Regions from separate parts of the Streptomyces sp. NPDC017993 genome, predicted to be linked through region 2. Evidence: riboswitches for the same ligand, from Rfam matches in the RefSeq annotation. Region 2 holds a riboswitch; the other holds the start of a gene.
The links. Region 2 has a riboswitch for cobalamin ahead of thiI (tRNA uracil 4-sulfurtransferase ThiI). Riboswitches for the same ligand answer to the same signal wherever they lie in the genome.
Positions count from the first base shown of each region.

Region 1: linked by a shared signal. The riboswitch ahead of ACH4FH_RS29440 ((2Fe-2S)-binding protein) and the one ahead of thiI (tRNA uracil 4-sulfurtransferase ThiI) in region 2 are both predicted to bind cobalamin.

Region 1 covers NZ_JBIRGO010000019.1:1,327-6,799, forward strand. The annotation lists gene ACH4FH_RS29435 (DUF6973 domain-containing protein) at 1-332, opposite strand, end outside; cobalamin riboswitch at 600-782, shown strand; gene ACH4FH_RS29440 ((2Fe-2S)-binding protein) at 1,017-1,715, shown strand; gene ACH4FH_RS29445 (MFS transporter) at 1,769-3,091, opposite strand; gene ACH4FH_RS29450 (ATP-grasp domain-containing protein) at 3,078-4,322, opposite strand; gene ACH4FH_RS29455 (pyridoxal-phosphate dependent enzyme) at 4,319-5,473, opposite strand, start outside.
Region 2 covers NZ_JBIRGO010000021.1:85,827-91,299, forward strand. The annotation lists gene ACH4FH_RS31100 (MFS transporter) at 1-469, shown strand, start outside; gene otnI (2-oxo-tetronate isomerase) at 508-1,311, shown strand; gene denD (D-erythronate dehydrogenase) at 1,308-2,378, shown strand; gene ACH4FH_RS31115 (FadR/GntR family transcriptional regulator) at 2,396-3,148, shown strand; cobalamin riboswitch at 3,409-3,628, shown strand; gene thiI (tRNA uracil 4-sulfurtransferase ThiI) at 3,781-5,106, shown strand; gene cobF (precorrin-6A synthase (deacetylating)) at 5,103-5,473, shown strand, end outside.

The DNA.
Region 1 (5,473 bases), on a different contig from region 2:
CTGATTTCCATGAAGTCGAGCTTCTCGCCGGCGCTGAGTTCGGAAAGGATGTCTGCCTCGCCCTGAGTGACGTCCTCCCCGAAGTACGTGGTCATGCCTTCCGGATCGTCAGTGACCTGGTACTGACGCAGCATCTCCTTGGGGCTGAGCCTCCGCCCCATATGTACCCGGACGTTGAAGGCGTTCCTTTGGGTACCGCCATCGTCCTTCAGATCCCAGGCGATCCTCTCGTCGGCCCGTTCCCCCATCCGGAGCGCATCGTGAATCTGCGCCTGTGCCGCTCTTAGCTCTTCCCCCAGAGGGCCGCTGACCAGAACCGGATCGTCAAGCATCGTCGCAAGCCACCCGCCCTCGCCACAGCCGGTCGAGCGGATCCCCCCGGGAGGAGCATCACCTGCGGTGCGCCCGTGCGAGGGTGGGCGGTGACCTCGCCCGCCACCCCGTACACGACGGCCGGCAGCTTCGGAGCGAGCCCTCGCCCGGCGGGCCTGAGGCGGTGACTTCACCGTCGCGCAGGACGTAGAGCCGCTTGCCGCGTTGCGACAGGGTGCCTCGGACGAGGTCCCCCATGGCCGGTACGGCTCTGGTGCGTGGCGCGGGGTTTTCTGGGATGCTGCCGTCCGACCCGCGACGGCGGAACGAGGAGCCGGTGAGAATCCGGCACGGTACCGCCACTGTGAGGGGGGAGCCAACTTGCCACCGCCACGGCCTTCTTGTGGGGCCGGCGGCGGGGGCGGCGTCGCACCCGAGTCAGGAGACTCACGCCGTCGTACCTCGGCAAACCGGGGCGGATCTCCCCGAGAGAGGATGGTGGCATTCGTGTGCTCGCGTGCGTGCCTCGGCTGGTGTACGGCCTGCGTTCCTTCGTGGGGAGGGGGCGGCCGGCCCGCGGTGGGGGCGAAGAAGCGCAGGTCGTTTGCCCGGTCCGCGTCGAGGGGGACCGGCGCTTCCCGCGGCGCCGAGGACATCGTCCACTACGCCTCGTTCCGCGCACCGAACCGGCCGGTACGCACGTGGTGACCGCCGAGGATTTGGCCGAAGTCTCCACCGTCGGACCGTACTTCGCCATCTCCTGCGGACCACGAGGCGACGCCGAACGCTTCCGTCCCCTGACCGACCTCTACACCGACCACGACGCCCTGGATCGGTACGTACGCGCCCTAGGGCGGCGGCTGGGGACCGACCAGGCCAGGGTGGCCGCCTCCACCCTGCACATCGGCACGGCCGCCCGTCTGTGGTCCGTCGCCCTGGCCACCACCGCGCTGACCGGCCGGGTACCCGACCTGGCGCCCGAGCGGCTGTGGTGGCGGGCCCCCGAGACCGGCCCCATCGAGCTGTGGCTGCCCGAACCAGGGGAAGCCCCGGGGGATGACGCGCCCGACGTGCTCCACCGGACCGTCGTCGTGCGCAATCTGCTGCCGTTGGGCGACGCCGTACGACGCGCTACCGGGGTGTCCCCGCACGCTTTGCGGGGCAACGCGGCATCGGCGCTCGTCGGCGCCCTGCAGACGCTGCTGGCTCGCGTCCCCGACGCCCCGTGTTCGCCCGTCCCGCTCGCGAGTGCCCTGCTGACGCGGGAGCCACTCGCGAGCGCGGGCGTGTTCACCGTCAGCCCCCTCGAGTACCGCCGCCACAACTGCTGCCTCTATTACCGCGTTCCGGGCATGGGGACATGCGGCGAATGCGTCCTCAACGACAAGAAGACGCGCGCATGACCGGCCCCGAGCTCCCTGGCCCCGTGCTCTCGACTGAAGGCCATGGCGCAGGTTCAATGCGTCGGCGCCGCGGCCGGGTGGTCCGAGTTGGCTGTTGTGCAGGGGTGTCGGCGGCGCAGGAAGCGGAGCAGCAGCGGAGGCAGTAGTGCGCACTGCACGGCGACGGCTGTCCAGAAGAGGCCGGGATGGCCGGTCCGCTCGGCCAGCGCGTAGCCCTCTCCTCCCGCGATGCCGCTGACGAACGCGCCGATTCCGGCTGCCAGCCGCTGACGGCCGAAGACGACGGCGGGTGGGCGGGGGGACCGGGCCAGGGCTTCGAGATCGTTCTTGAGGAAGAGGACGATCTCGCCGAGGCAGATGAGCAGGGCTCCGGCCAGGATGGTGGTGGGAGAGCCGACGGCGAGGGTGCCCATGCCGAGGGCCAGCGCGGCGAAGCCCAGGAGCAGGGCGCGGGTGTAGGGCAGGCGGGCGATCCAGTCGGACAGCAGCGGCTGCGCGACCACGAGCAGCGCGGCGTAGACGGCCAGGACCAGGCCGTAGAACACCGTCGAGGTCCGGGGCACGGCGTAGACCGCGAGGTAGTGCTGGAAGAACATGAAGACGTACACGCTCAGCACGGTGATCGCGAACGGCAGGACCGGCAGTCCGGCGCGTGCACTGTCCCGGCTGTCACGTGCCTGGTCCCGGCCTTCCCCGTGTGGGGGCGGTCGGTCGGCGCCGTCGCCGTCTTCCGTTTCTTCCGGCCCGCGTTCGGGGTGTTCCACGGGCAGCAGGGCGTGCCCCGCGGTGACGGCCGCGAACAGCACGGTGACCGCGGTGAAGAGTCCCATGGAGGCGCTGAGGACGAAGGGCGCGGCGGCGAGCGGGCCCAGCGCGATACCGGCGTTGAGGGCGGAGCTGCTCGCGGACAGCAGCAGGGGGCGCTGTTCCTCCTCGACGCGGTGCAGCAGATACGCCTTGTTGGCGGGTAGATAGAGAGCGGCGCCGCAGGAGACGAGGAAGAGCGCGGTGACGGCCGCGGCCGGATGGCCGAGTCCCGGCAGGAAGCCGGCGAAGCCGGCCGTCCGGATGACGAGCGCGAGCAGCATGGTGCGCTGCAGCCCGATGCGCTCGGCGACCGCGGCCCCTACGACGCCGCCGGAGAACTGCACGAACGAGGCGACGGCGAGCACCACGCCGACGGTGCCGAGGCCGATGCCCAGCCGTTGATGCAGCAGGACCGACATGAAGGGCAGTACCGCGAAGCTGCCCAGCGGGATGAGGAACGATCCGGCCAGCAGGACGTACTGCGGTCCGGTGAGGTGGGCGAGCTGTGCGAGCCGGGCGGTCGACGGTGTCCGTGTGACGTGGGGCGGGATGATGTCACCCCTGGCCATCGGCCGTGACGGCCGGACGTATGCTTCCGGCGGCGCTGAGCGCCCGGTGCAGGGCCAACTCGGCGGTGGCGGCTTCGGCCAGCACGATGCCGGTGCAGCTGCGCTGATCGCCCAGGTGCTCCACCCGCTGCCCCGGGGCGGCCGTGGGGTACCACTCGGGGGAGCCGGGGAAGGCGGGCAGACCGTCAAGTCCGGTCCAGCCGGTGAGAGTTCCGGGTCGGTCGGGGTAGACGAGCACGAAGCCGGTGGCGGGGCCGGGAACCGGGGCGGGGTCGGTAGCGGCAAGGGTGTCCAGCAGTGCGGGGTGGCGGCCGAGAGCCGTGTCGACCATGGCGTCGTAGACGTTGGTGCCCAGGGAGCGGCACAGGGCCTCGCCGACGAGCGCGCCGCCGATGCGGCGGTTGATCTCCACCAGTTCCGGGCCCTCGGTGGTGAGGACGAACTCCACGTGCGCGAAGCCGGTGTCATGGCCCGCGGTCTTCAGTACGCGTCCCACCCAGTGCTGGATCAGGTCGAGTTCGGCGTGGGGGAGGGCGACGGGGAAGGCCGCGGCCTCTTCGCGGACGGAGGGCTCGGGGGACATCTGGCGGCTGAGGACGCCCAGGAGCTTCGCGTCGCCGTTCCAACTGAGGGTTTCCGCGCTGTAGACCGGGCCGCAGAAGAGGGGCTCGGCGAACAGCTGCCCGGTGAAGGGGCGTTGGGCGGCCTGGGACAGGGCGGTGTGCAGTTGTCCCTCGTCGCGCACCAGCCAGACGTTGCGGGAGGAGGTGCCCGCGGAGTCCTTCAGGACCGTGGGCAGACCGATCTCGCGAAGGATCTCGGCGGCCGCGGAGGGATCGGCCGGGACGGTGAGGGCTCGGCCGCGGCTCAGGCCGTGCGTGTGGAGGAGGCTGCGCACGCGGCTCTTGTCCCTCAGCAGGCGGACCGCGGCGGGGTCCGGTCCGGGGAGGCCGAACTTGGCGGCGAGGTCGGCGCCCGGAATGCTCCAGGTGTCGGTCGAGTTGACGATCCCGCGCAGGTCGGGCAGGGAGGCCAAGGCGTCGGCGCAGGCGGACTCGTCGGTCGTGTCGACGTCGACGACATCGAGTGCTCCCCGGTCGAGGCGTGCGAGTTCATGGCGGTAGACGGACCGGTCGCCGGTGAGCAGGCACAGCCGATGCCCGGCGTTTTCGGCCGCCTCCGCAAGGCGTCCCAGTCCGAAGGTGAGTGCTTCCAGGGCGGCGATGGTCACGATGCCGGGTCCTCCTTGGTCGGTGCGGCGAGCGGTGCCGGTGCTTGCGGAGACTCTTGCGCCGACGACGACGTCGGCGTGGGTGTGGCCGCGGAGGCCGGTGGGGAGGCCACGGCTTGTGCGGGCACGGTCTCCCTGCGTACGTCGAAGCGCCGTCGTTTCCACTCCATCACCGACCAGGGCGGGGCGAGGTCGGCGAGGGCGGTGATCTGGTGTGGTTTGAGGGTGCGCGGGTCGAGGGCTTCGTGGTGGCGGGCGAAGACGCGTTCGGTGTAACGGTGTCCGGTGTCGGCGCCGATGACCAGGTGCATGTGGTCCGGGTGGCGGGCGGCCTCCCAGCCCGCTACGAGGTGGGCGGCGCCGGTGGACAGGCCGGCGAACACGGCGTGTTCCCGCAGCAGGCCGACGGCGCCGGCCATGGCGTGGCGGAAGTCGAGCCAGTGCAGCGTGTCGTAGAGGTCGTGGCGGACGTTGTCGAAGGGGATGGAGCTGCCGATGCCGGCGATGATCGCATCGGGGTCGCTGAAGTCCTCGCTGCCGAAGGTCACACTGCCGAAGGGCTGGATTCCCCGTAGGCGGACGGACCGGCCGCGCCGGCGCAGCGGGCGGACGAGGCCGCCGGTGGAGGACCCGGTGCCCACGGCCCCTACCACTACCAACGGCGCATCGGGCAGGGCGCGGTCGACCAGGTCGGCGAACTCGCGGTAGCCGGTGTAGTGCACGGCGTCGTGGTACTGGCGCATCCAGTGCATGCCGGGCTGCTCGGTCAGCAGTTGCCGGACCCGGCGGACCCGGCGTTCCTGGTCGAGCCTCAGGTCCTCGGAGGGCGGCATCTGGTCCACGGTGGCGCCGAGGACCTCCAGTTGGGCGCGCATCGCCGCGTCGACGGTGGTGGAGGCGACGATGTGGCAGCCCAGACCGTAGCGGTGACACGCCATGGCCAGGGCCAGTGCGTAGATGCCGCTGGAGCTGTCGAGAAGGGTCTGGCCCGGTCGGACGACCCCCCGCTCCAGCAGGGTGCGGACCGCGCCGAGGGCGGCGTAGACCTTCAGGGTCTCGAAGCGGGCGAGCACGACGTTGTCGGACAGCCGAAGCAGGTCGGGCGCCTTGATCGCGTCGGTGATGTGCTCGTGGACCAGGGCGGTGGGGGC
Region 2 (5,473 bases):
CGGCATCGACGACAACCTCACGATCGGCGTGCTCAGCGCCGTGCCGTTCCTGGCCGCGCTGGTCGCGATGAACCTGTTCGGACGCTCCGCGGACAAGCGCCGCGAGCGCCGCTGGCACCTGGTCATCCCGAGCCTCATGGGCGCCGTCGGCTTCTCTCTCGCCGCCGGCTGGGCCGGCTCCACCGTGCTGTCCCTGGTCGCTCTGTCCTTCGCCGCGGCCGGTGTGCTGACCTGCGCTCCGCTGTTCTGGTCGCTGCCCACCGCGTTCCTCGGCGGCACCGCGGCGGCGGCCGGGCTCGCCCTGATCAACTCGGTGGGCAACCTGGCCGGTTTCGTCAGCCCGTACATGATCGGCGCGCTCAAGGACGCCACCGGCTCGGCCTCCATCCCGATGTACGTCCTGGCGCTCAGCCTCGTCCTGGGCGCGGCCGCCGTGCTCACCACCAAGAAGCAGGTCGTCAACCGATGACCGGGTCCGGTCCGCCCGGCCCGAACACAGGAGCAAGCATGCCGAGGTTCGCCGCGAACCTGTCCATGATGTACACCGAGCACGACTTCCTCGACCGCTTCGCCGCGGCGTCCGCGGACGGCTTCGAGGCCGTCGAGTACCTCTTCCCGTACGACTACGAAGCCGGCGAGCTGCGCCGTCAGCTCGACGACCACGGTCTGCGGCAGGTGCTTTTCAACGCGCCGCCCGGCGCATGGGATTCCGGTGAGCGGGGCATCGCCTCGCTGCCCGGCCGCGAGGCCGAGGTCCGCTCCGGGATCGACCGGGCGCTGGAGTACGCCGCGGCGCTCGGCTGCGGCCAGGTGCACATGATGGCTGGTCTCGTTCCTGCGGACGCGACGCCGGAGCAGCTCGCGAGGCACCGCGACACCTACCTGGCCAACCTGGCCTGGGCCGCGGCGCGGGCCGCCGCCGTGGACGTCGATCTCCTGATCGAGCCGATCAACGGCCGCGACATGCCGGGCTACTTCCTGCGCCGGCAGGCCGAGGCGCACGCCGTCGTGCGGGAGGTGGGCGCCCCGAATCTCAAGGTGCAGCTCGACCTGTACCACTGCCAGATCGTGGAGGGCGACCTCACCACGACACTGCGCCGGGACCTGCCGACCGGCCGTGTCGGCCATCTGCAGATCGCGGGCGTGCCCGACCGCCACGAGCCCGACCGGGGCGAACTCGACATCCGGCACCTGTTCGACGTCGTCGACGAGCTGGGCTTCGACGGCTGGATCGGCTGCGAATACCGCCCCCGCGCCGGTACGAGCGAGGGGCTCGGCTGGATCGCGAACTACCGAGGAGAGACCGCATGAGGATCGTCATCACGGGTGGCTTCGGCTTCCTGGGCCGGCAGGTCGCCGATGCCTTGATCGAGCGGCGGACCCTGTGCGGCGCGCCCATCGACCGTCTGGTGCTCGCCGACCGGTTCGTCCCGGCCGGGTCGCCGGTGGCGGCCGACCCTTCCCCAAGCTCTTCGAGCAGGGGATACCCCTTGGTGGACGTCGTGCAGGGCGATCTGAGCGAGCGCCTCGACGAGATCTTCGCTCAGCCGGTGGATGTCGTGATCCACCTGGCCTCCGCGGTCTCGGCCGAGTGCGAGGCCGACTTCGAGCTGGGCATGAGCGCCAATCTGGACTCCACCCGCGCGCTGCTGGAGGCGGCACGCGCGCAGTCGGCCGCAGGCGGGCCGATGCCCCGGGTGGTGTTCTCCAGCAGCGTCGCGGTCTACGGCTCCGACCCCGCGCTGCCGCTGCCGCCCGTGGTCAGCGAGTCGACACTGCCCACGCCGCGGTCGAGTTACGGAACGCAGAAGCGCGTCTGCGAGCAGCTGGTCGCCGAGTACACCCGCCGGGGCTTCCTCGACGGACGCGTCGCGCGCCTGATGACCGTCTCGGTGCGGCCCGGCAAGCCGAACGCGGCCGCCTCCGGCTTCCTGTCCGGCGTCATCCGCGAGCCGCTCGCAGGGCTCCCTGCCACCTGCCCGGTCAGCCCCGACCTTCGGGTCGCCCTGGCCTCGCCGCGGCGCACCGTCGAGGGCATCCTCCGCATCGCCGAAGCCGAGCGCGGCAGCGGCCCCGGAGAGCTCTGCGGCGAGCTTCCGGTCAACCTGCCGGCGCTCACAGTGACGGTCGCCGAGATGCTGGACACGCTGCGCCGGGTGGCCGGCGACGCCATCGCCGACCTGGTGACGGTCGCGCCCGACCCCGCCGTCGAAGCCATCGTGGGGTCGTGGCCCGCCGTCTTCGACAACGCGCGTGCCACGGCGCTCGGGCTCGAACCCGACGAGAGCTTCGAGTCGGTCGTACGGGCGTACGCCGAGGATCACCCCGGCGCCCTCGCGGCCGGTGTGCTGCCCACGGCCGGTGCGGTCAGGTCCTGACGGATAGACTGATGACCATGTTCTCCAAGGTGAGTGGTCCCGTACGGCTCGCGGACCGGGTCGCCGCGATCCTCTCGGAGGAGATCGAGTCCGGACGTCTGGCCGAGGGCGACAAGCTGCCGACCGAGGTCGAGTTGGTCAAGCAGCTCGGCGTCAGCCGCACCGTGATCCGCGAGGCCGTGTCGCGGCTGCGCAACGCGGGCCTGGTCGAACCGCGTCAGGGCCGGGGCGTGTTCGTCATGCCCCGGCGCACTCGTCCGCTCGACCTGGAAGCCGATGCCTCCGGCACCAAGTCCAAGGTGCTGCAGATCGTGGAGGTCCGGCGCGCCATGGAGGGCGAGGCCGCCTCGCTCGCGGCCACCCGTGCCACGGCGGACGACATCGCGCGGATGCGGGAGTCCCTGGCCGCGATCGACAAGGCGGTCGCGGCCGGCGGTGACGGTGTGGACGAGGACCTGGCGTTCCACCAGTCGATCGCCGAGTCGACCGGGAACACGGTGATGGTCTCGACCGTGCGGTACCTCGGTGAGGTGCTGCGCAGCGGCATCCGCGTCACCCGGGCCAACGAGGCGCGGCGGAACGACTTCATCGAGGCGGTCCGGGTGGAGCACCACGCGATCCTGGCGGCCATCGAGTCCGGCGACGCGCAGGCCGCCAGCACTGCCGTACGCCGTCACATGAAGCACGCCGCGTCCCGGCTTCAGGACGCGGACGAGGGCTTCTGGACGGAGACGGACGACCTGGAGGTCGACTTGGACGCGGCGCCCTGACCTGCGCACATACGCGTGAAGAGCCCAGGGGACGGACCATGCGGTCCGTCCCCTGGGCGTATCCGTGGCTCGCGGAGTCGCCGGCCTGCGCCGGCTGACGCGCACCGCCACAGACCCGCGGACCGGTGCGCCGGGCGACCGCAGGCCGGGCAGCCAGGGGATACCGGCCGGCCACCCACCGCGCCCAAGCCGCTGGGGCCCGCGACGGGCGGTGGCTTCCGTCACCCCCGGCTGGTGCATGTGCCGTGCGCTGCCTTGTCTACCCTGGACCCGCAGCTGGTTCACCCCCGCCCGCCAGACGGGGTGTCGTAAGAGGGAACCCGGTGGGAGTCCGGGACTGCCTCGCAGCGGTGAGTGGGAACGACCGCCGTCATCGAGCACTGGGTACGCGTCCGACCTGGGAAGCGACGGCCAGTAGGTGTCCCGTCCTGCGGGATGTGCCCACGAGTCCGAAGACCTGCCACTGCTCGTGCGGGGTGCGATCACCGCGCACGCATCCACGGCGACCCGGTAGCGGGGCCGCTGAGCGAAGGATGCGGTTCACCCGACCTTGCACGTGGTGCGCGGGCCGGACCCGCCTCCCGTTCACGGCCCGGTGCCGGTCCTCACGACGACTCGCGAAGGAGAGTTTCGTGCCCGGCGAACCGAGCATCCCCTCCCCCAGAACGCCTCAACCGAGCGGGCCCTGTGTCCTGCTCAAGCATGGCGAGGTCTTCCTCAAGGGCCGCAACCGGCACCTGTTCATCGAGCGGTTGCACGACAATCTCCGCGGCGCCCTGCGGGGCATCGGCGGCTCCACCTGGATCAAGCCCGGCCAGAACGTCACCGTGATCGGCGGCGAGGTCCCACAGGACGTCCTCGTGGAACGCGCCCGCCGGGTGATCGGGTTCAACTCGGTCGAACCCGCCCTGCGCGTCCCGAGCACCGTGCAGGACATCGAGAAGGCGGCTCTGGACGGGCTCGCCGCCCTTCGTGGCGAGCGGCCCGGAATCAGTTTCGCCGTCCGGGTCAAGCGCCGGGACAAGAGCTTCGAAATGACCTCGTCGCAGTTCGAGCGCTTCCTGGGAGCCCGCATCCGCGAGGGCCTCGGGGACCTGCCGGTGAACCTCTCCCATCCCGATGTACGGCTCTCGGTCGAGATCGACCGCAAGGAAAGCTACGTCTCCTGGACCCGTCACCAGGGACCGGGCGGGCTGCCCGTCGGCTCCAGCGGACGCGCCCTGGTGCTGCTCTCCGGCGGGTACGACTCTCCGGTAGCGGCCTACCGCGCGATGCGCCGCGGGCTGCGCTGCGACTTCGTCCACTTCACCGGCGCTCCGTTCACGAACGCCGCTTCGGTGTACAAGGCCTACGCGCTCGCCCGTGAACTCAACCGCTATCAGCCCGGTGGCCGGCTGCACGTCATCGCGCTCGGCCACGCGCAGAAGCAATTGGCGATCGCGGGGGCCGGCAGGCTTCAGGTCGTCGCGCAGCGGCGGCTGATGATCCGCGCCGCTTCCGCGCTGGCCGGCCGGACCCGTGCGGAGGCCCTGGTGACGGGCGACAGCCTGGGTCAGGTGGCCAGCCAGACCCTCGCGAACATGGCCGCCGTCGACGAGGCCGCCACCCTGCCGGTGCTGCGGCCGCTGGTCGGCTGGGAGAAGCAGGAGATCATCGATGAGGCCCGGTCCATAGGCACGGCGGAGATCTCCGTGCTGCCGGACGAGGACTGCTGCAAGCTCCTCGCGCCGCCCCGGGTCTCGCTCCGGGCCGGGCTGACCAACCTGCGTTCGGTGGAGAAGCGACTCGACCTGGACGACGTGGTGGACGGTCTGCTGCGCGACGTCCAGATCATGTATCCGGGAGAGGATGACGGGGAGGGAGAGGCCGGCGCGGACAGCCCGGACGGCGGCCCCGCGCCCGGCCGCCCCGTCCCGGCCGTGTGCGCCTCGGCGCCCTCCGGGGCGGTGTCGCCATGACCGGAGAGAACCTGCGGCGGATCCTGGTGATCGGGATCGGTGCGGGGGATCCGGAGCATGTGACGCTGGCCGCGGTGCGGGCCATGCGGGACTGCGACGTGTTCTTCCTGCTGGACAAGGGCGCGTGGGCGTCCGAGCTGACCCGCCTGCGCAGGGATCTGGTGGCCGAGCACGCCGGCCCCGGGCACCGGGTGGTCGAGGCCGAGGACCCGCGGCGGGACCGCTCCCCTGCGAGTCCCGCCGGGTATCAGGCCCAGGTCGTCGACTGGCGCCACCGCCGTGCCGCGCTGTACGAGCGACTGATCCAGGACGAGCTGGCGCCGGGCCGGACCGGCGCGTTCCTGGTGTGGGGCGACCCCGCGCTCTA